Regions from separate parts of the Streptomyces sp. NPDC048057 genome, predicted to be linked through region 4. Evidence: riboswitches for the same ligand, from Rfam matches in the RefSeq annotation. Region 4 holds a riboswitch; each other region holds the start of a gene.

Evidence for each region. Region 4 has a riboswitch for cyclic di-AMP ahead of AB0E05_RS15225 (C40 family peptidase). Riboswitches for the same ligand answer to the same signal wherever they lie in the genome.
Region 1: another riboswitch for cyclic di-AMP. It lies ahead of AB0E05_RS28635 (M23 family metallopeptidase); the one in region 4 lies ahead of AB0E05_RS15225 (C40 family peptidase).
Region 2: another riboswitch for cyclic di-AMP. It lies ahead of AB0E05_RS05485 (M23 family metallopeptidase); the one in region 4 lies ahead of AB0E05_RS15225 (C40 family peptidase).
Region 3: another riboswitch for cyclic di-AMP. It lies ahead of AB0E05_RS29720 (transglycosylase family protein); the one in region 4 lies ahead of AB0E05_RS15225 (C40 family peptidase).

The regions. Positions count from the first base shown of each region.
Region 1 is NZ_JBEZNF010000028.1:73,227-78,565, reverse strand. Features, by position in the region: gene AB0E05_RS28645 (pitrilysin family protein) at 1-1,304, shown strand, start outside; gene AB0E05_RS28640 (pitrilysin family protein) at 1,301-2,698, shown strand; cyclic di-AMP (ydaO/yuaA leader) riboswitch at 3,017-3,176, shown strand; gene AB0E05_RS28635 (M23 family metallopeptidase) at 3,190-3,969, shown strand; gene AB0E05_RS28630 (HPr family phosphocarrier protein) at 4,148-4,429, opposite strand; gene AB0E05_RS28625 (GNAT family N-acetyltransferase) at 4,620-5,339, shown strand, end outside.
Region 2 is NZ_JBEZNF010000004.1:42,286-47,624, reverse strand. Features, by position in the region: gene AB0E05_RS05505 (sigma-70 family RNA polymerase sigma factor) at 1-305, shown strand, start outside; gene AB0E05_RS05500 (MerR family transcriptional regulator) at 372-1,118, shown strand; tRNA gene AB0E05_RS05495 (tRNA-Met) at 1,194-1,267, shown strand; gene AB0E05_RS05490 (PP2C family protein-serine/threonine phosphatase) at 1,423-2,520, shown strand; cyclic di-AMP (ydaO/yuaA leader) riboswitch at 2,807-2,952, shown strand; gene AB0E05_RS05485 (M23 family metallopeptidase) at 2,964-3,956, shown strand; gene AB0E05_RS05480 (PrsW family intramembrane metalloprotease) at 4,206-5,339, opposite strand, start outside.
Region 3 is NZ_JBEZNF010000030.1:92,724-98,062, forward strand. Features, by position in the region: gene eno (phosphopyruvate hydratase) at 1-572, opposite strand, end outside; gene AB0E05_RS29720 (transglycosylase family protein) at 919-1,641, opposite strand; cyclic di-AMP (ydaO/yuaA leader) riboswitch at 1,645-1,766, opposite strand; gene AB0E05_RS29725 (transglycosylase family protein) at 2,270-3,307, opposite strand; gene AB0E05_RS29730 (cytochrome P450) at 3,419-4,684, opposite strand; gene AB0E05_RS29735 (nucleoside triphosphate pyrophosphohydrolase) at 5,070-5,339, opposite strand, start outside.
Region 4 is NZ_JBEZNF010000011.1:141,026-146,364, forward strand. Features, by position in the region: gene AB0E05_RS15210 (PASTA domain-containing protein) at 1-319, opposite strand, end outside; gene AB0E05_RS15215 (ATP-dependent Clp protease proteolytic subunit) at 611-1,240, shown strand; gene AB0E05_RS15220 (hypothetical protein) at 1,255-1,563, shown strand; cyclic di-AMP (ydaO/yuaA leader) riboswitch at 1,870-2,066, shown strand; gene AB0E05_RS15225 (C40 family peptidase) at 2,070-2,546, shown strand; gene AB0E05_RS15230 (ATP-binding protein) at 2,586-3,017, opposite strand; gene AB0E05_RS15235 (8-amino-7-oxononanoate synthase) at 3,183-4,361, opposite strand; gene bioB (biotin synthase BioB) at 4,534-5,339, shown strand, end outside.

The DNA of each region.
Region 1 (5,339 bases), on a different contig from region 4:
CAGCGACGGAGCACCGACTGGCCAACGGCCTGCGCGTGGTGCTCTCCGAGGACCACCTGACCCCGGTCGCCGCGGTCTGCCTCTGGTACGACGTGGGCTCGCGCCACGAGGTCAAGGGCCGCACCGGCCTCGCCCACCTCTTCGAGCACCTGATGTTCCAGGGCTCGAAGCAGGTCGAGGGGAACGGACACTTCGAACTGGTGCAGGGCGCAGGAGGCTCCCTGAACGGCACCACCAGCTTCGAGCGCACCAACTACTTCGAGACGATGCCGACCCACCAGCTGGAGCTCGCGCTCTGGCTGGAGGCCGACCGGATGGGCTCGCTGCTGGCCGCCCTCGACGACGAGTCGATGGAGAACCAGCGCGACGTGGTGAAGAACGAGCGCCGCCAGCGGTACGACAACGTCCCGTACGGCACCGCGTTCGAGAAGCTCACCGCCCTCACCTACCCCGAGGGCCACCCGTACCACCACACCCCCATCGGCTCCATGGCCGACCTGGACGCGGCGACCCTGGAGGACGCCCGCGCCTTCTTCCGCACGTACTACGCGCCGAACAACGCGGTGCTGTCGGTCGTCGGCGACATCGACCCCGAGCGGACCCTCGCCTGGATCGAGAAGTACTTCGGCTCCATCCCCGGGCACGACGGCAAGCAGCCGCCGCGCGACGGCTCGCTGCCGGACGTCATGGGGCAGCAGCTGCGCGAGGTCGTCGAGGAGGAGGTGCCGGCGCGCGCGCTGATGGCCGCGTACCGCCTTCCGCACGACGGCACCCGCGAGTGCGACGCCGCCGACCTCGCCCTGACCGTTCTCGGCGGCGGCGAGTCCTCCCGCCTCCACAACCGCCTGGTGCGACGCGACCAGACGGCCGTGGGCGCCGGCTTCGGGCTGCTGCGGCTGGCCGGCGCGCCCTCGCTGGGCTGGCTGGACGTGAAGACCTCCGGCGGGGTCGAGGTCCCGCAGATCGAAGCCGCGGTCGACGAGGAGCTGGCCCGCTTCGCCGAGGAGGGCCCCACGGCCGAGGAGATGGAGCGCGCCCAGGCCCAGTTGGAGCGCGAGTGGCTGGACCGGCTCGGCACGGTCTCCGGCCGCGCCGACGAACTGTGCCGGTACGCCGTGCTGTTCGGCGACCCGCAGCTCGCGCTGACCGCGGTGGACCGGGTGCTGAGCGTCACCGCAGAGGAGGTCCGCGACATCGCCCGGGCCCGCTTGCGCCCGGACAACAGGGCGGTGCTGGTGTACGAGCCGCTGCCCGCCGCCGACGACGCCGCCCAGAACGACGCAGGAGAGGGGGCGGACCAGTGACCGACGCCGCCGAGCCGCTGACGACGATGGACTTCCACCCCATGCCCACGTCCGGGGAGCCCACCCCCTGGGCGTTCCCCGCGCCCGGGCGCGGACGTCTCGACAACGGCCTGACCGTGCTGCACTGTCACCGCCCCGGCCAGCAGGTGGTGGCGGTGGAGGTCATCCTCGACGCCCCGCTGGGCGCCGAGCCCGAGGGCTTCGACGGGGTGGCCACGATCATGGCCCGCGCCCTGTCCGAGGGCACGAAGTCCCGGTCGGCCGAGGAGTTCGCGGCCGAGCTGGAGCGCTGCGGCGCCACGCTCGACGCCCACGCCGACCACCCCGCCGTCCGGGTCTCCCTGGAGGTCCCGGTCTCCCGGCTGCCCAAGGCGCTCGGGCTGCTCGCCGAGGCGCTGCGCGAGCCCGCGTTCGACGACGGCGAGGTCAAGCGGCTGGTCCGCAACCGCCTGGACGAGATCCCGCACGAGACGGCCAACCCGGGGCGGCGCGCTGCCAAGGAGCTGTACCGGCGGCTGTTCCCCGCCTCGCTGCGGATGTCCCGGCCCCGCCAGGGCACCGAGGAGACGGTGACCCGGATCGACTCGGCCGCCGTGCGGGCGTTCTTCGACGCCCACGTACGGCCGGCCACCAGCACCGTGGTCGTCGTCGGCGACCTGACCGGCGTCGACCTGGACGAGCTGCTCGCGCAGACGCTCGGCGCGTGGGCGGGCGACACCGCCCCGGCGCACCCCCGGGCCGAGACCACCGCCGACGACACCGGACGCGTGGTCGTCGTGGACCGTCCCGGCGCCGTGCAGACGCAGCTCCTGATCGGCCGGATCGGCGCGGACCGGCACGACCGCGTCTGGCCCGCCCAGGTCCTCGGCACGTACTGCCTGGGCGGCACCCTGACGTCCCGCCTGGACCGCGTGCTGCGCGAGGAGAAGGGCTACACCTACGGCGTACGGGCCTTCGCGCAGGTGCTGTGCTCGGCGCCGGACGGGTCGGGGGCCGCGCTGCTCGGCATCAGCGGCTCGGTCGACACGCCCAACACCGGTCCCGCGCTGGCGGACCTGTGGCAGGTGCTGCGCACGCTGGCCGCCGAGGGGCTGACGGACGCGGAGCGGGACGTCGCCGTGCAGAACCTGGTCGGGGTCGCCCCGCTGCGGTACGAGACGGCGGCGTCGGTCGCCGGCACCCTCGCCGACCAGGTCGAGCAGCACCTTCCGGACGACTTCCAGGCGCAGTCGTACGCACGGCTGGCGCAGACGGGCACGGTGGAGGCGACCGCGGCGGTCGTGAGCGCCTTCCCCGTCGACCGACTGGTCACGGTGCTCGTCGGCGACGCGGCGCAGATCGCGGAGCCGGTGCGGGCGCTGGGCATCGGTGAGGTGACGGTGGTCAAGGGCTGACGGAGCCCGCTGACGACAGAGCCCCGGTGTCCGTGGACGCCGGGGCTCCGTCATGGGGTCGCCTCGGTGATGGCAGCGCACCCGTGGTCACACTTCGGGCACACTGACGCCATCGGACCGTCACCCGACGGCCGTGCGTCCGTTGCACGTTCGCCGTCCGGGCGGCGCATCTCCCCGTCGAATGTCCTTTTTGATGGGAAGTCGGGCGACACGTGCTGTGGCATAGCCAACAAAGATCGTCGTTTGTTTGGTGAACGCGAGCGGGCCCGCCTAGCGTCGATCCGGCTGTTCGCCAGGAGCCCGCCGCACCCGCGGCACGGACAGTCATCGCCGAGTCCCCGCCGGGCGTGAGCCCAGGGGAGCCGGGGACCCAGTCCCCCGGGGTGAATCGGCCCCTCCGCGGCCTGCGGAGGAGCCGTAGGAGACCTTCCTCTCTCCGAACCCGTCAGCTAACCCGGTAGGCGAGAAGGAAGGAAAGGACCGGACCCTCCATGGCGTTCGCCCGCCCCACCGGGAAGCACCGTGCCCCCAGCCGCGTGACGCGCAGGAGCGCGAGCCTCGCCGGCGCCGCGACCCTCGCCACCACCGGGGTGATCGGCACCCTCGCGTCCCCCGCGTTCGCGACGGAGAACGAGCCGAGGAACGACGGCGACACCGGAAGCCTGAGCGCCGAGGACACCGGCACGCTCCAGATGCTGGCCGCCACCGACACCCTCGCCGAGCAGGTCACCGACCAGGCCGTGGGCCAGAAGCGCGAGGCCGTCGCCCGCGCCGAGGCCGCGGCGGAGGCGAAGCGCAAGGCCGAGGCCGAGCGCAAGGCCGCCGAGCGGGCCGCCCGCGAGGCCGAGCGCCAGCGGCTGATGAACTCCTACCAGCTGCCCGTCGCCGGCTCGCAGGTCACCACCTCGTACGAGGCCAACAGCTCGCTGTGGTCCTCTGGCAGCCACACCGGCGTCGACTTCCACGCCTCCTCCGGCACGCAGGTGGTCTCCGTGGGCGCGGGCACCGTCGTCGAGGCCGGCTGGGCCGGCTCGTACGGCTACAACGTCGTCATCAAGATGCGGGACGGCTCGTACACCCAGTACGCCCACCTCTCCTCGGTCACCGTCGGCGAGGGGCAGGCCGTGATGCCCGGCCAGCAGATCGGCCGCGCGGGCTCCACCGGCAACTCCACCGGGGCGCACCTCCACTTCGAGGTCCGCACCAGCGCGGAGTACGGCTCGGACGTGAACCCGGTCGCGTATCTGCGCGCCCGCGGCGTGAACGTCTGACCCCCGCGACTCCCGTTCCGGAAGGGCCCCGGCGCACCGCGCCGGGGCCCATCCGCATGCCGCGCGTCTTCGCGCGGGGAACGGCAACGCGAGGAACGGCAAAAGGCGCCGATCCGAAGGATCAGCGCCTTTGACGCGGTGTGCGCCGCGTGCCCGTGAAGGCCGAGCGTTGGGTGGCTCAGACCGTCTCCGGCAGTTCCTCCAGCCCTTCGGCGACCAGCTTGGCCAGCCGGTCCAGGGCGGCGTCCGCGCCGTCGGCGTCGGAAGCGAGGACGATCTCCTCGCCGCCCTGCGCGCCCAGGCCCAGCACGGCGAGCATGGAGGCGGCGTTGACCGGGGTGCCGTCGGCCTTGGCGATCGTCACGGGGACGCCGGAGGCCGTGGCAGCGCGGACGAAGATGGAGGCGGGTCGGGCGTGCAGGCCCTCGGCCCAACCGACGGTGACACGGCGCTCAGCCATGGTGTTGCCCTTCGAATCAGCTGTTGTCTAGACCAGTCCCGGTCAGTCTCTCACGACGCTCCGGGTGCTCCTACCGACCGTAAACCCCCGGCCCGGCGGCCCCGGGCAGGCCCCGTCCCGCCGGGGCGATGGTGCCCGAGTACGGTCCAACCGCACCACCGCCGGGCCTCGGCGCCGTACGATTTCTGCCATGCAGACCGAGCGGGACCACGCCTACCCCGACCACTGGGAGGCGGACGTGGTGCTGCGCGACGGCGGTACCGCGCGCATCCGCCCCATCACCGTCGATGACGCCGACCGGCTGGTCAGCTTCTACGAACAGGTGTCGGACGAGTCGAAGTACTACCGCTTCTTCGCGCCCTACCCCCGTCTGTCGCCCAAGGACGTGCACCGCTTCACCCACCACGACTACGTGGACCGGGTGGGCCTCGCCGTCACCGTGGGCGGGGAGTTCGTCGCCACCGTCCGCTACGACCGGATCGACGAGCACGGCCGGCCGGCCAGCGCGCCCGCCGACGAGGCCGAGGTGGCCTTCCTCGTCCAGGACGCCCACCACGGCCGCGGCGTCGCCTCCACGATGCTCGAACACATCGCGGCGGTCGCACGGGAGCGCGGGATCCGCCGGTTCGCGGCGGACGTGCTGCCCGCGAACACCAAGATGATCAAGGTGTTCCGGGACGCCGGGTACACCCAGAAGCGCAGCTTCGAGGACGGCTCCGTCCATCTGACGCTCGACCTGGAGCCGACCGCGGAGTCCGTCGCGGTGCAGCGGGCCCGGGAGCACCGGGCCGAGGCGCGGTCCGTACAGCGGCTGCTGGCGCCGCGGGCCGTCGCGGTCGTCGGCGTCGGGCGCGCGCCCGGGGGAGTGGGCCGCACCGTCCTGCGCGACCTCGTCGGCGGCGGCTACACC
Region 2 (5,339 bases), on a different contig from region 4:
ACTGGCCGCAGATCCTCGCGCTGTACAACCTGCTGGTGGAGATCGCGCCCGAGCCGATGGCGGAGCTGGGACGCGCGGTGGCGGTGGCGATGGTGCGCGGGCCCGAGGCCGGGCTCGCCGAGGTCGACCGGCTGGCGGACCGGCTCAGCGGACACCACCGGCTGGACGCGGTCCGCGCCCATCTGCTGGAGCGCTCGGGGGACGTGGCCGGCGCGCGCGAGGCGTACCGACGGGCGGCCGGGCTGACCCTCAGCGCACCCGAGGCGCGCTACCTCCGGATGCGCGCCGACCGGCTCGTCCCCTGACGCCCGCCTTGCCCGGGTTCTTTGCCGGTTGACCTTTACGCAACGTCAAGTTCTACCGTTCACGTCATGGAGTGGTCGATCCAAGAGGTCGCCCGACGCGCCGGCACGACGAGCCGCACCCTGCGGCACTACGGCGACATCGGGCTGCTGGAGCCGTGCCGGGTCGGTGCCAACGGCTACCGCTACTACGGCGCCGAGGAGCTGGTGCGCCTCCAGCGCATCCTGCTCCTGCGCGAGCTGGGGCTCGGGCTGCCCGCCATCGCCGAGGTGCTGGCGGGGCAGCGGGACACGGCCGCCGCGCTCCGCGCCCACCTCGGGCTGCTGGAGCTGGAGCGGAAGCGCATCGGGCGGCAGATCGCCTCGGTGCGAACCACCCTGCACAAGACCGAACGAGGGGAGGAACCGATGGCTGAGGACGTGCTCGACGGCTTCGACCACACGCAGTACGAGCAGGAGGTGACCGAACGCTGGGGCGCGGACGCCTGGGAGCGCAGCGACCGCACCTGGCGTTCGCTGAGTGAAGGGGAACGCCGGGACCACCAGCGCGCCCACGACGAGATCGCCCGGGACTACGGGCGGGCCCTCGGGGACGGGCACCCGGCCGACGGCGAGGTGGCGCAGGAGGTCACCCGGCGGATGTACGCCTGGCAGTCCCTGATGGGCGCCCCGTCGAAGGCGCACTTCGCCGGGCTCGGCGAGATGTACGTCGCCGATCCGCGCTTCGGGCGCCACTACGACCGGCACGGCGAGGGGACGGCGGTCTTCGTGCGGGACGCGATGGCGGCGTACGCGGAGCGGAACCTCACCGACTGAGACCCCCGTGATCATCGACTGAGCCCCAGGTGGTCGCGAGCACTGCTCCGGATGGCGTAGAGTTGTGTTCACCGACGCGGGGTGGAGCAGCTCGGTAGCTCGCTGGGCTCATAACCCAGAGGTCGCAGGTTCAAATCCTGTCCCCGCTACTGAAGGCCACGGCCCGGCACTCGATTCGAGTGCCGGGCCGTGGTCGTTCTCCCGTTCTCCCGCCCGCCCGGGCTCCACGGGCGTCCCCCGACCGGCCCAGCCGGCTCGCCGTCCGTGCCCGCCGCACCGAGGCTGAGGGGGGAGGAGAGCACCCGTGGCGGAGGAAGAGCAGCGGAACAACTTCGGTGCCCGGCGCTTCGCGCGGATGCTGCCGGCGCTGATGATCATCGTCGGGGTGGTCTACGACCTCTCGACCCCGGGGAAGTTCACGGCGGTGCCGATGTTCACCGCCGCCCCGCTGATCGCCGCCCCGTTCTTCTCCTGGGCCGTCACGCTGGCGACCGGCGCCTTCGCCGTGCTGACCGAGCTGGCCCTGGACGTCTACAACCACTCGCTCGGGCAGACCCAGGCGTACACCGAGCTGACCACCGTCTTCACCGTCTCGGTGCTCGCGCTCTTCATCAACCGGGTCGTCGCGCGCAGCAACGAGCGGCTGGCCTCCGCCCGGGTGATTGCCGAGACCGCGCAGCGCGCCGTGCTGCCCACCCCCGCCGAGGAGATCGGCGGGCTGCGGATCGCGGCCCGGTACGAGGCGGCGCTCGCGGACGCGTTCATCGGGGGCGACCTCTTCGCGGTGCAGGACACCCCGCACGGGGTGCGGCTGGTGGTCGGGGACGTACGGGGCAAGGGGCTCGGCGCGGTGGAGGCGGTGGCCGTGCTGATCGGCTCGTTCCGCGAGGCGGCCGAGCAGGAGAGCGCCCTGGAGGGGGTGGCGGAGCGGCTGGAGCGGGCGCTGACCCGGGAGGCGGGGCGGCGGGGCGAGGCCGACGTGGACGCCTTCGAGGGGTTCGCCACCGCGGTCATCGCGGAGATCCCGCACGGCCTCGGGGTCGTACGGCTGGTGAACCGCGGGCACCCGGAGCCGCTGCTGCTGCGCGGCGACGGAGGGTTGGGGCGGCTGGCGCCGGGGGAGCCGGCGCTGCCGATCGGAATGCAGTCGCTGGGGGAGTGGCCGGACCGGGTGGACGAGCACCCGATGCCGCCGGGGGCGACGCTGCTGCTCTACACGGACGGCCTGTCGGAGGCGCGGGACGCGTCCGGAGCCTTCTATGAGCCGGGCAGCCGGCTCGTCGGGCGCGCCTTCCCGGGCCCGGGGGAGCTGTTGGACGCGCTCATCGACGACGTCCGCCGGCACACCGGGGGCGGCTCCACGGACGACATGGCGCTGCTGGCGGTCACCCGGCCCGCCTAGGGCCTGATCCGTAGGAGAGACCCCAGCTCCCGCCGACGGTCCACGCAGCGTAGTCGAACGACTGCTCGGAGCACGCCATCTGACGTACTGTCAGGGCCATGGCAGGGTCGAGGTGCGGGTTAAACCTCGTTCGGGCCGCTCAAGTCGCCCGAATCCGGCCGCTTGTGTCCCGGTTGGTTCCGCGATCTTCGTTAACGATCATGGGGACCGGCTTGGAATCCGGTCCGGGTGTCTATTAACGTTCGATAACGCAGCGCGGTCGTCCCAGTCGCCGTCAGGGCGACGCCGTGCGCACGCGCCGAATCCCGCAAGGGAACCGGGGAACCACCTCTTGGGGTGAATCGGATGCTTCGCAGCCTGCGAAGCGTTCCGTAGGAGACCTTCCTGCTCCGAACCCGTCAGCTAACCCGGTAGGCGAGAAGGAAGGAAAGGAGTACGCCTCAGTGGCGTCCAACAGCCCTGCCCCGGAAGCTCCTGCCGGGTCCTCCAGGACCGGTGCCTTCAGCGAAAACGGGGCCGAGCGCTCGTACGGCGAGTGGAACCCCAGCGCGGACACGGTCGGCTCCTCGCGCGGTCGCCACCGCGTCCTGCGCCAGCAGCGCAGGGCCTTCGCCCGTAGCTCCACCGTCCTCGGCGTCGGTGTGATCGCCGCGGTCGGCGCGGGTGGCATCGCCACCGCCCAGAACAAGCCCCCGGTCGCCATCTCCCTCCCCGACGGTCTCGGGGGCGGCGACGGCAAGGACGATGACGGTAACGAGCCGTCCACCGAAGGCTCCAGCGAGCTGATGGCCATGGGCGCCACCGCCGAAGGCGGCGCCGGCGAGGCCCTGCGCTCCAGGATCCTCCAGCAGGCCGAGCAGCAGCAGGCCCAGGCCGAGGCCGCGAAGCAGGCCGCCGCCGACAAGGCCGCGAAGGAGAAGGCCGAGGCGGAGGCGCGCGCGAAGGCCAAGGCGAAGGCCGAGGCCGAGAAGAAGAAGGCCGAGGCGGAGGCCAAGGCCAAGGCGGAGGAGGAGCGCAAGGCGAAGCTCGCGAAGATGTTCGCGCTGCCGCTCTCCTCGTACAGCATCTCGGCGACGTACGGCCAGTCCGGTTCGATGTGGTCCTCCGGCCAGCACACCGGCCTCGACTTCGTCGCCTCGGCGGGCACCCCTCTGAAGGCCGTGGGCGCCGGTACGGTCAAGTTCGCCGGCTGGTCCGGCCCGGCGTACGGCTACCAGGTCATCCTGGAGCTGAACGACGGCACCGAGATCATGTACGCCCACATGCAGACGGTCGGCGTGAGCGCGGGCCAGAAGGTCGTCGCGGGCGACGGCGTCGGGCGCGTGGGCGCGACCGGCAACGTCTCCGGTGCGCACCTGCACATGGAGGTCAAGACCCCGGGCGGTGCCACCATCAACCCGGCGTCCTGGCTGCAGAGCAAGAACCTCAACGTCTGAGCAGCGAGTCCCGGGCCCTGAGCTTTTGGCCCGACGACGGCTGCGACGAGCGGGCGCCGGCTTCCTCGCACTGCTGAGTTCCCTGAGCTCTTCCGGCTCTTGGGCATGGGGCGCGCTCGTGCGCCCTCAGCCGGCTGCCGGCCGTGCTCGTACGCCGTCCCCGAAATCGCCGATGGCCCTGGTGTCACCCCCCGACGCCAGGGCCGTCGGTCTTTTCCGCCGGATCTTGGCCAGCGATACGTCCCCGCGTCACACGCGGTACGGGTTGTAGCCCTCGTAGTCCCGGTACGGCGGGGGCACCCGGACCGCGCCCGTCGCCCGGGCCGCGTACGTCAGCGCCGGGCTCGCCACCTCCTTGCGCCGCCACATGTGGTGCAGCAACTCCTGCTCCCGTGCGACGAAGTCAGGGTCGACCGCGCCGCGCTGCGCCCGGTGGCGGAGGAAGGCGAGCGAGGTCGCGAAGCGCTGGTACTCCGCCACCGCGTGCGCCGCCGCGGACCCCTGCGTACGCCGGGCGAAGTCACGGGCCGCGGTGCGCGCCCGCATGGAGGCCAGCGCGGAGGGCTCGGCGGACGCCAGCCAGCCGGCCGCCGCGTACGCCGGCAGCGCCGTGGAGACCGTGCGCAACTCCCGCTGCCGGGACCAGATCGTCAACCACGTCAGCAGGCCGAAGGCCGGGACCATGAACAGCGCGTACACCGCGTAGAAGCCGAACGGGCCGAGCATCGACGCCGAACCGTTCCACAGCGCGTGCACGCCCATGGCGAGGACGAGCCCCAGCAGCGGCAGGGCGGTGCGGCGGAACCTGCGCCGGCGGGCCGCCAGCGCGGCCAGCCCGAAACCGATGCCCGTGAGCACCGTGAACAGCGGGTGCGCGAACGGCGACATGACGATCCGTACGAAGAAGGTCGCCGCCGTCATCGACTCGAAGCCCTCCGAGCCCGTCGACTGGTCGTCGTCGAAGGCCCGGCCGAGGTAGAGGATGTTCTCGGTGAAGGCGAAGCCGGTCGCGGTGAAGCCGGCGACCACGACGCCGTCGACCAGGCCCGTGAAGTCCCGTCTGCGGAAGAAGAAGAGCAGGAAGACGGCCGCGGCCTTGGCGCTCTCCTCGACGACCGGGGCCACCACCGTCGCGCCGAGCGTGTCCGCGCTGGAGGGGTCGGCGGTGGCGGTGGCTATCCAACGGGCCGCGAAGGTGTTCGCCGTGAGCGACACCAGGGCGGCGGCGAACGCGCCCCAGGCGAATGCGAAGACGAGGTGGCGCCAAGGGCCCGGCTCGACCCGGTCCAGCCAGCGGAACGCGGCGAGCAGCAGTGGAACGGGCAGGGTGGCCAGCCCCAGGCCGACGAGGAAGCCCCGGGTGCCCGTCTGCTCCCGCACCAG
Region 3 (5,339 bases), on a different contig from region 4:
AGGGTGTGGTACACCTCGGTGCCCCAGCGCAGCGCCTCGGAGAAGGACTCCGCGCCGATCGGGGCGATCATGAACTCCTGGATGTCCACGTTGGAGTCGGCGTGCGAGCCGCCGTTCAGGATGTTCATCATCGGAACGGGCAGCAGGTGCGCGTTCGGGCCGCCGAGGTAGCGGAAGAGCGGCAGGTCGGACGCCTCGGAGGCGGCGTGCGCCACGGCGAGGGAGACGCCGAGGATGGCGTTGGCGCCCAGCGACGACTTGTCCGGGGTGGCGTCCAGGTCGAACATCGCCTGGTCGATGAGGCGCTGCTCGGTGGCGTCGTAGCCGACGAGCTCCGGGCCGATCTGCTCGATGACGGCGAGGACGGCCTTCTCGACGCCCTTGCCCTGGTAGCGGTTCGGGTCTCCGTCGCGGAGTTCCAGGGCCTCGAAGGCACCGGTGGAGGCACCCGAGGGCACGGCGGCGCGGCCGGTGCTCCCGTCGTCGAGGCCGACCTCGACCTCGACCGTGGGGTTGCCTCGGGAGTCCAGGATTTCCCGGGCTACGACGACGTCGATGGACGGCACGAGCATCTCCTTCTGGGATGTGACGCGTGGGGTGCGGGCTCAGCGGCCCAACGGCAAGAGCCTAACCGGCTGGGGGGCGCCGACCGGCCGCTGCCCGCCCCCTGGGACGAAAAAGAGTGCGAAGAACTTCACCCCGGCCGAAAGGCGCACAGCTACTGCCGGGTAACGCCTCTCAACTGCGCGGATGCCTGCTCAGACGCGGGCCATCGACGATCGGCGCGGGCGCGCGGCGCACCCGTGACACACAGAACCCCGGGCCGGCGCGTACGGGGGAAGCGCGCCGGCCCGGGGCCGTGAGTGGCGAACCCGTGGGGGGTCGGGTCGGGGTGACGGCCCGTGGGTTCGCGACGGGTCAGCTCAGGTGGAGCTGCTGACCCGGGTAGATGACGTCGGCGTCGTCCACGACGTCCTTGTTCAGCTCGAAGAGCTTCTGCCAGCCGCCCTCGACCTGCTCGGTCTCGGCGATCTTGCTCAGGGTGTCGCCGGACTGGACCTCGTACTCGCCGTCGCCCTTCTCGAAGCCGCCGGCCTTCGGCGCGGACTTGGCCGGGGCGGACGGGCGCTCGGAGCGGGTGGTCGGGGCCTCGGCGCGCTCCTGCGAGGGCTGCGCCTGCTGCTGCTTCGGCTGCTCCTGCTTGGGCTGCTGCTTCGGCTGCTCCTGCTTCGGGGCGGGGGCCTGCTCGGCGCCGCCGCCGTTGTACGCGGCCTTGGAGAGGCCGACGCCGCAGCTCGGCCAGGCACCCTTGCCCTGGCCCGCGAGGACCTTCTCGGCGATCTCGATCTGCTGCGACTTGGAGGCGAGGTGCGCGTTCGACGCGTACTTGGTGCCACCGAAGGCGGCCCAGGTGGAGGCGGAGAACTGCAGGCCGCCGTAGTAGCCGTTGCCGGTGTTGATGGACCAGTTGCCGCCGGACTCGCACTGGGCGACCTTGTCCCACTCGGCGGCGGTGGCGGCGGAGGCGGAGGTGGCGCCCACCAGCGGGGCGGCGATCGCGGCGGTGGTGATGCCGGCGAAGGCGGCGAACTTGGCGGCCTTGGACGGGCGGCGGTGCTTGCCCTTGCTGGAAAACAGCATGGTGGATCTCCTCACCGACGCCTACGAGGTGAGCTGTCGGGTTCGGGCCAAGTGAGTTGCCCGGCCGCGCGCTCGGCGCGGCTTCACCCCTAGGGCGTGTCTGACGGATCTGGCTGGGCTCGCGTGCCCTGACACCGCGCCTCGCCGCGTTGTCGTCGGTCGCCGACGCTCCGCGTCGACTCCCTCCTCCGCCTTGATATCCACGGCACCAGACCCCGCTCGCTGGTCCAGCCCGATCCATCAGACACGCCCAGCCGGTGTCCGTGCCCCGGGTCTCCCCGGGGTGGACGGGACCGGCACGTACGTGGGTCCCCCGCTCCTGCCTTCGGCGCTCTCGCGACGACTGTTCCCCCCGACCGACGGCAGGATTCGGCGTGACGGTCAGTGGTGCCCGCTTTGGCGAGCGGTCAGACCGTAAACACAGCCCTCCCCGATGTTCAAAGAAGGAACATCGGGGAGAAAACGCCCATCACGGCCTTCCGGAAACCTCCGTTTCCGCAGGTGGGGCACGGAATGCGTCGTTCCGCTCGGCCACGGAAGCCCGTTCGAGCAGAGAGACACATGTCTCACTTACGCAGAAACGGACAAAAGCCGGCAAAACCCTGCCTCAACGTGCCCCGGAATCGGGCTACTTCACCCCGAGGTCAAGGTTCTGACCAGGCAGGATCAAGTCGGGATCAGCGCCGACCGCGTCGCGGTTGGCCTCGTACAGCGCCGGCCAGCCTCCGGGGAGGTCCTGCGCGTCCGCGATGGCCCAGAGGTTGTCCCCGGGGCGGACGGTGTACGTGCCGGGCGACGCGGTCGCGGTGTCCCCGCCGGCCTCGCCCTTCTCCTTCTGGACGTCGGCGGCGGCACCCGGGTTGCCCGGGGTCGCGCCGTCCTTGCCGGCGCCGCTGTCGGTGCCGGTGCCCGTCGAGCCGCCGTTCTGCTGGCCCTTCGCCGGTGCGCCGGCCGCCTTGCCCGGGTCGGCGGGCTGGACGGAGTCGCCGCGGCCGGGCGTGTCGCTGCGCGAGGCCCGGGTGTCGTCGGTCGCGCGCTGTTCGCCCGCGCCCTTCCCCGCACTCTTCTCCGTACCCTCGCTCGTGCCCGAGGGGTCCGGGGTCGCAGGAGTCGCAGGAGTCGCCGAGGATTCGGTCGCGGCCGGGCCGCGGTGCTTGCCGCCGGCCTTCTTGCCCTCGTCCGCACCGGTTCCCGGCCCGACGCCGTTGCCGACGCCCTGGGTCGAGGTGGGGGACGGCACGGCCGGCACGGAGGGCGTCGGCAGCGCGCCCGGGTCGACCTTCGGCGCCTTGACGCCCGGCAGCCCCGCGTTCGCCCCGCAGGACGACCACGCCAGCGGCCCCTGGGCGGCCAACACCTTCTCCGCCACCGCGATCTGCTGCGAACGGCTCGCGAGGTCGGCGCGCTCCGCGTACTGCGCACCGCCGAAGGCGTCCCAGGTCTCCTGCGAGAACTGGAGCCCGCCGAAGTAGCCGTTGCCGGTGTTGGCGCTCCACTGCCCGGCGCTCTCGCACTCCGCCACGCGGTCCCAGACGGCGGAGTCCGCGGCGGACGCCGACCCCGCGCCCAGGAGCGGGATCGCGATCGCGGATCCCGTCACCCCCGCGGCGACGACGAGGGCCGGGGCCTGGCGAGGACGGCGATGTCGACCATTCCCGGAGAGCATGCGGTTGCCTTTCGCTGACGGCTGAGACGGGGGTGAACGTAGCCGGACTCCAACGTCAGTCACAAGTCGATGCAGCCGGGATAACGCGAACATCACAGAGTTGATGCTCCGTCAGTAAGTTGGAGCTCCGAACTCCACGGGAAGCGTGCGCAGTCCACGCATGATCAGACCACCGCGCCAGCGCAAATCGGTCGGATCCACGGCGAGTTGCAGGTCAGGGAGGCGTCGCAACAGGGTCGCCAGCGCGGTCTGCCCCTCGATGCGGGCGAGTGGCGCGCCCAGGCAGTAGTGGATGCCGTGCCCGTACCCGAGGTGCTGATTGTCACGTCGGGACAGATCGAGGACGTCGGGCCCGTCGAAGCGTTCGGGGTCGCGGTCGGCGGCGGCGAGCACGACGAGGACGGGGTCGCCCTCGGCGACCCGCTGCCCGCCGATCGTCAGCGCCTCGGTGGCGAACCGCCAGGTCGCCAGCTCCACCGGCCCGTCGTAGCGCAGCAGCTCCTCCACGCCCGTCGCCAGCAGGTCGGTCTGACCCGCCGCCAGGGACTCCTGGAGCAGGGCGCGCTGCGCGGGGTTGCGCAGCAGGGAGTACGTGCCGTTCCCGATCAGGTTCACGGTCGTCTCGAACCCCGCGAAGAGGAGGATGAACGCCATCGCGGCGACCTCGTTCTCGGTGAGGTGCTCGCCGTGGTCGCTGGCCCGGATCAGCCCGGAGATCAGGTCGTCGTCGGCGCTCTCGGCACCGAGCGTCTCCCGCTTGCGGTGGATCAGCTCGGCGAGGTAGCCGCGCATCTTCTTCACGGAGCGCGCCACGCCGCCGCGGGGGCCGCCGCCGTGGCGGATCATCATCCCCGCCCAGTCCCGGAAGTCGTCCTGGTCCTCGGCGGGCACGCCCAGCAGGTCGCAGATCGCGTAGATCGGCAGCGGAAAGGCGAACTCGTGGATCAGGTCCGCGCTGCCGCGGTCCGCGAAGCCGTCGATCAGCCGGTCCGTCAGCTCCTGCACGCGCGGCGCGAAGGCGGCGACGCGGCGGGGCGTGAACGCCTTGGAGACGAGCCGGCGCAGCCGGGTGTGGTCCGGCGGGTCGATGTTCAACAGGTGCGTCATCAACTCCGCCTTGCGCTCCCCCGGGATCCCGGTCTTGCCCTTGGCGTGGGCGGGCTCGTCGTGGTGCGCCGGATTCTTCGACAGCCGCGGGTCGGCGAGGGCCTGCCGGGCGTCGGCGTACCGGGTGACGAGCCACGCCTCGACGCCGCTGGGGAGGGTGGTGCGGTGGACGGGCGAGTGGGTGCGGAGCCAGGCGTAGGTGGGGTAGGGGTCGGTGGCGAACTCCCAGGTGAAGAGCGGGGGTGTGGGTTGGCCGGGAGTCGCGTGCATGCGCCGACGGTATCCCGCGGGTACGCGTACGCTGGCGCGCGGCCGGGTGGTGGGCTTGCCGCACGTTCCCCCGCGCCCCAGTGCCCTGCGGGCATGGGTGCCCCGGCGCCCCTGACCCACCCGCCGTAGCCCCACAGGTGCGCTGGTCTGTGCAGACCGTGCGTGGCTTGTCGCGCAGTTCCCCGCGCCCCTGAAAACCCTCCGTCCCGCAGGTAAGCGACGAAGGGGAAGCGACTCAGAGGCGCTGGGGGTACCACCGTGCCCGCAGGGCACAGGGGGCTATTGGCGACCGACGACAGGGCGGAGTGGGGGTACCTCCCGGGCCGAAGGCCCAGGGGGAGCGGCACCAGGGCACGCGAGCCCAGCAAGGTCCGTAAGACACGCCCTAGCGGGACGACTCCGTTGCGCGGATGGACGCGTGGTACGCGCGGGTCGCCGCGCGGAGGGCGGATTCGGGGTCCACGCCCGACGCGTCCGCCGCGACCGCCAGCGCCAGCAGCTCGTACCCCACGCCCTCTCCCGCGGGCAGCGGAACGTCGAGCCCCGCCGTGCGGACGCGGGACGCGAGCTTGCCCGCGAGGGCGAGCGCCGGCTGGCCCAGGGGGATCCCGTCCGTCACCGAGTCGCGCTGCTTCTCCGTCGCCTTGGTGCGCAG
Region 4 (5,339 bases):
TCGCGCCGGAGTCGCCCCCGGCATGCGCGACGCCGGCGGTGGTGCGGGGCGTCTTGGCCGGCGCGGCGGTCACGGTGGCGGTCACCGCGGGAGCCGGCGCCGCACCGCCCCGCGGCGTGACCGTGACGGTGGGCCCGGGCGCGGCACGACCGCCCTTCTCCCCTTCGTCGCCCCCGCCCGAAGCACCGATGCCGACGCCCATGAAGAAGAGGACGGCGGCTCCGGGAACGACGAAGCGCTTGCGCGCCCAGCCGGGTCCCTGCGGTTTCGGAGCCTGCCCGCCCCACGGCGCCTGCTGCGACTGCCCGCCCCACGTCATGCGATCTCCCCAACACGTTCTTTTGAGGCCCCGAACCTAACCGCGGCGGATCGGTGGAGACAGACAGACCGCCGGAAGGTGATGGATTCGTGATCATGATGTGTAGTTTTTGCGCTCTCCCTCGTCGCAAGTGCGCCCGCGCGACACGAGAACGGCCCCTGACCAGCAAATCGACCCCCATCTTCAGGGGCACCCTCCCTCATGGATTTCTGTACGTCCTGTACGTTTCTTACGGAAGCACAGACGGGGCCGGTCGCAGCGCGCCCGTCGAGGACCGAGGAGAGGTACGCCATGACGCAGCCCGTCGCCCGATACGTCCTGCCGCAGTTCACCGAGCGCACCGCGCACGGGAACCGCACCCTCGACCCCTACGCCAAGCTGCTCGAAGAGCGGATCGTCTTCCTCGGGACGCCGGTCGACGACACCGCGGCGAACGACGTGATCACCCAACTGCTGTACCTGGAGTACGCGGCGCCGGAGCGTCAGATCTCGCTCTACCTCAACTCTCCCGGCGGCTCGCTCAGTGCGATGCTCGCGATCTACGACACGATGCAGGTGATCACCTGCGACGTCGAGACGACCTGCATCGGACAGGCCGTTTCGACCGCGGCGCTGCTGCTGGCCGCGGGCGCCCCCGGCAAGCGCCTGGCCCTGCCGGGGGCGCGGATCGTGCTCCAGCAGCCCGCGCTCGACGAGCCGGCCCGGGGCATGCCGTCGGACCTGGAGATCGAGGCGCGGGAGATCCTGCGGCTGCGCGCCCTGATGGTGGAGCTGTTCGCCCGGCACACCGACCGGTCCGCGGAGCAGATCGCCGCCGACCTGGAGCGCGACACCTTCCTGGACGCGGCGACGGCCAAGGAGTACGGGCTGGTGGACCACGTGATCGGCAGCCGCAAGTCGTCACTGACCGGCCGCGGCTGACGGAAGGCGCACCCGTGCTCCGGCCCGAACTGCCGCCGCTGCCGGCGCTGACCCGCGCCGAGGCCGATCTGATCGACGGCTATCTGCGCATCGTGGACCTGGTGGGACGCATCAACCCCAGCCGTGGCGACCTCACGTACTCCTCGTTGCGCGCCGCCCAGGCGCTGGTGACTCAGGCGGTCGCGGTCAAGGACGCGCTGGCGCTGATGCACGACCGCGGGGAGGACGCCCTGCACGCGGCCACCCTCGCCCGGGCGCTGCGGGTGCTCGACGGCGAACGGCGGGCGCTGCGAGTCACCATCCCCGCCGACCCTGCCCCTTGACGGCCCGTCATCCGACACGTCAACCGCCATTCGGGTTCCCGCCCGGATACCTCGTTTGATGTAGTCGCGGCGCCCCCGGCCGATACGCTCAAGTTGCGCGGGACGACGATCCCTCTAGCGGAATGTCCTATTCCAGCGCTGGTGCGGGCCTCCCCCGGCGTCCACTCCCGGTGGGAAATTGCGGCGTGTCCACCTGAATGGCGCATTCGTGTTGAAACTCACATACCGCCGTTTTGACTCGGAAATCCGGCACGGCGTGGGACAAGATCCCTGGGACGACAAGCCCCCGTCACCTCGGCGGGGCGGTCCGAACGGACGCCGAGTCCTGCCGCCGTTCCGGATGACTGGTCGACAGGAGTGCTTCGGCAGGAGTGGAGGACCCGAGCAGTACGGGACGGCCGGTGCGCCGGACGTTCCTCGGGGTGAAGCCGCATCAGCGGCCGGGCACCTTCGTCCGCCCGAACCCGACAGGTCACCCTTCACAGGCGGCTGACGAAGGGTTGCGCATGACTGCGCAGATGAACGTCCCGTTCCTGATCGGCCGGGCGGGTGCGGTGTCCGCCCTGACCCTCGCCGCACTCGGTGGCTCGATGCTCGTACCGGGCGGCTCGCCCGAGGCCCAGGCAGCAACGGCACACGCGGGCAAGGCGCTCAAGGTCGCCGCGGACAAGAAGGGTTCGCCCTACCGGTGGGGCGCGGCGGGGCCGCGCCGCTTCGACTGCTCCGGTCTGACGCTCTATTCGTACAAGAAGGCGGGCAAGAAGCTGCCCCGGACCGCCCAGCAGCAGTACAACTCCACGCGTCGGGTCTCCACCGCCAAGAGAAAAGTGGGTGACCTCGTCTTCTTCCACTCCGGTCGGAGCGTCTACCACGTCGGCATCTACGCCGGGAAGGGAAAGATCTGGCACTCGCCCAAGCGGGGTTCCTGGGTGAAGCTGGACAAGATCTGGAGCAGGAGCGTCTCGTACGGCCGGGTCCGCTGACGGCGGTCCGCCGGCCCGTCAGCACACCGGCCCGCCGGGTCAGTCGGCCCGGCGAGCCGGCCAGGGCAGGGTGATCCAGACCGTCTTGCCGCCGTCCTCGGTCGGCTTGACGGTCAGCCGCCCGCCGCTGTGCGCCGTGAGGCTGCGGATGATGACCATGCCGCGGCCGTTGTCCTGGCGCACGGCGGCCGGCAGCCGCTGGGGCCATTTCGGATGGCTGTCCGTCACCCCGAGGCGCAGTTCCTCGTCCCGCTCCAGCAGCACGTCCACCCGGAAGGTGGGCGACTGGCCGAAGGTGTGCTGCACGGCGTTGGTGGTGAGTTCGGAGACGATCAGCCGGATCGTGTCGAGGGCGTCCGACCCCGCGGGAAGCCCCCACCCCGTCACCGCGCCGGTGACGAACCTCCGGGCCGCGGAGACCGAGGCGGGCTCGCTCGGCAGGGTGATGGTGGCTTCCTGGAGGTCTGCCATGGCGACGTCGTCCCTTTCCCACCGGGGCCGTGCTCCGACTTCGTAGCCGATGGATGCGCGGACGGCCGCGGACAGTGCTTCGCGCGCCACACTGCCATTCATCGCGGTGCCGGGTGAGGCGATCCGCCAAGATGCGCAGCGTTTCGTCGCTCGAAGCGGTGAACTCTACGACGCAAGGCCGTTTTTGGACACTCCTCGCGCGCCCGGTGGTGCCGTGCGCACCACGATCTCCACCGCCGCCGCGATCTGCTCCCGCGTCAGATCGGCGCGGGCGGTGAGCCGGAGCCGGGAGATCCCGTCCGGCACCGACGGCGGGCGGAAGCAGCCCACCCGGAGCCCCGCGGCGCGGCAGTCGGCGGCCCAGCGCAGCGCCGCTTCCGGCGCGGGCGCCCGGACGGACACCACGGCGGCGTCGGGCCGTACGGCCGTGAGGCCCCCCGCGGTCAGCCGCTCGTACAGGTCCGTGGCCGCCGTGCGCACCCGGCCGGCGAGCCCGGGGTCGTCGCGCAGCAGCCGCAGGGAGGTGAGCGCAGCGCCCGCAGCGGCGGGTGCGAGGCCGGTGTCGAAGATGACCGTACGCGCGGTGTTGACGAGGTGGTCGATGACCCGGGCGGGGCCGAGGACCGCCCCGCCCTGGCTGCCGAGGGACTTGGAGAGCGTGACGGTCGCCACCACGCCGGGGGCGCCGGCGATCCGGGCCGCGTGCAGGGCGCCGCGCCCGCCGTCGCCGAGCACGCCGAAGCCGTGCGCGTCGTCCACCAGCAGGGCCGCGCCCCGCCGGGCGCAGACGGCGGCGAGTTCGGCGAGCGGCGCCGCGTCGCCGTCCACGGAGAAGACGGAGTCGGTGACGGCGATGGCCCGGCGCCCCGGGTGGGCGTCCAGGGCCTTGCCGACCGCTTCGGGGTCGGCGTGCGCGCTGATCGCGGTCTCGGCCCGGGACAGTCGGCAACCGTCCACGATGGAGGCGTGGTTGCCGGCGTCCGAGACGATCAGGCCCTCGCGCCCGGACAGCGCGGTGACGGCCGCCAGGTTGGCTGCGTAGCCGGACGCCAGGACCAGAGCGGACTCGAAGCCGCAGAAGGCGGCGAGTTCCCGTTCGAGTTCGGCGTGCAGGGCGGTGCTGCCGGTGACGAGGCGGGAGCCGGTGGAGCCGGCGCCCCAGCGGCGGGCGGCCTCGCCGGCGGCCCGGGTGATGTGCGGGTGGCGGGTGAGCCCGAGGTAGTCGTTGCCGGCGAGGTCGAGCAGGTCGCCGTCGGCGGGGCGGGGGCTGAGCGTGCGCACCAGCCCGGCCCGCTCCCGGTCGCGGGCCGCGTCGTCGAGCCAGTGGAAGGGGTCTGGGTGCAAGGCGTTCGGCTCCTCGTACGGCTCGTGTCACAGGCCGCGCTTTTGTAGGCAGCTCACAGACCCTAATCGCCGGCGCCCGGGTAACCCATGTGGTCATACACACACTTCGTCGCGGCGCTGTTGTGGGGTTTCGACTTTCCCCGGAGGAGTTCGGTAGGCCAGGATCGGCGCCATGGACCTTCTGGACACGCTGGTGGAGAAGGGGCTGCGGCGCGAGCTGCCGACCCGGGAAGAAGCGCTCGCCGTCCTGGCGACCTCCGACGACGACGTGCTCGACCTGGTGGCCGCGGCGGGCCGGGTGCGCCGTCAGTGGTTCGGCCGTCGGGTGAAGCTCAACTACCTCGTCAACCTCAAGTCGGGCCTGTGCCCCGAGGACTGTTCGTACTGCTCGCAGCGGCTGGGGTCGACGGCGGGCATCTTGAAGTACACCTGGCTGAAGCCGGACGAGGCGTCCGAGGTCGCCGCGGCCGGGGTCGCGGGCGGCGCGAAGCGGGTGTGCCTGGTCGCCAGCGGGCGCGGGCCGACGGACCGGGACGTCGACCGGGTGTCGAAGACCATCGAGGCCATCAAGGAGCAGAACGAGGACGTGGAGGTGTGCGCCTGTCTCGGGCTGCTCTCCACGGGGCAGGCGGAGCGGCTGCGCGCGGCGGGCGCCGACGCGTACAACCACAACCTCAACACGTCCGAGGGGACGTACGGCCAGATCACCACCACCCACACCTACGAGGACCGGGTCGACACCGTGCGGCAGGCGCAGACCGCCGGGTTGTCGGCGTGCTCGGGGCTGATCGCGGGCATGGGCGAGAGCGACGAGGACCTGGTCGACGTGGTGTTCGCGCTGCGCGCGCTGGACCCGGACTCGGTGCCGGTGAACTTCCTCATCCCCTTCGAGGGCACCCCGCTCGCGAAGGAGTGGCACCTCACCCCACAGCGGTGCCTGCGGATCCTCGCGATGGTGCGGTTCGTCTGCCCGGACGT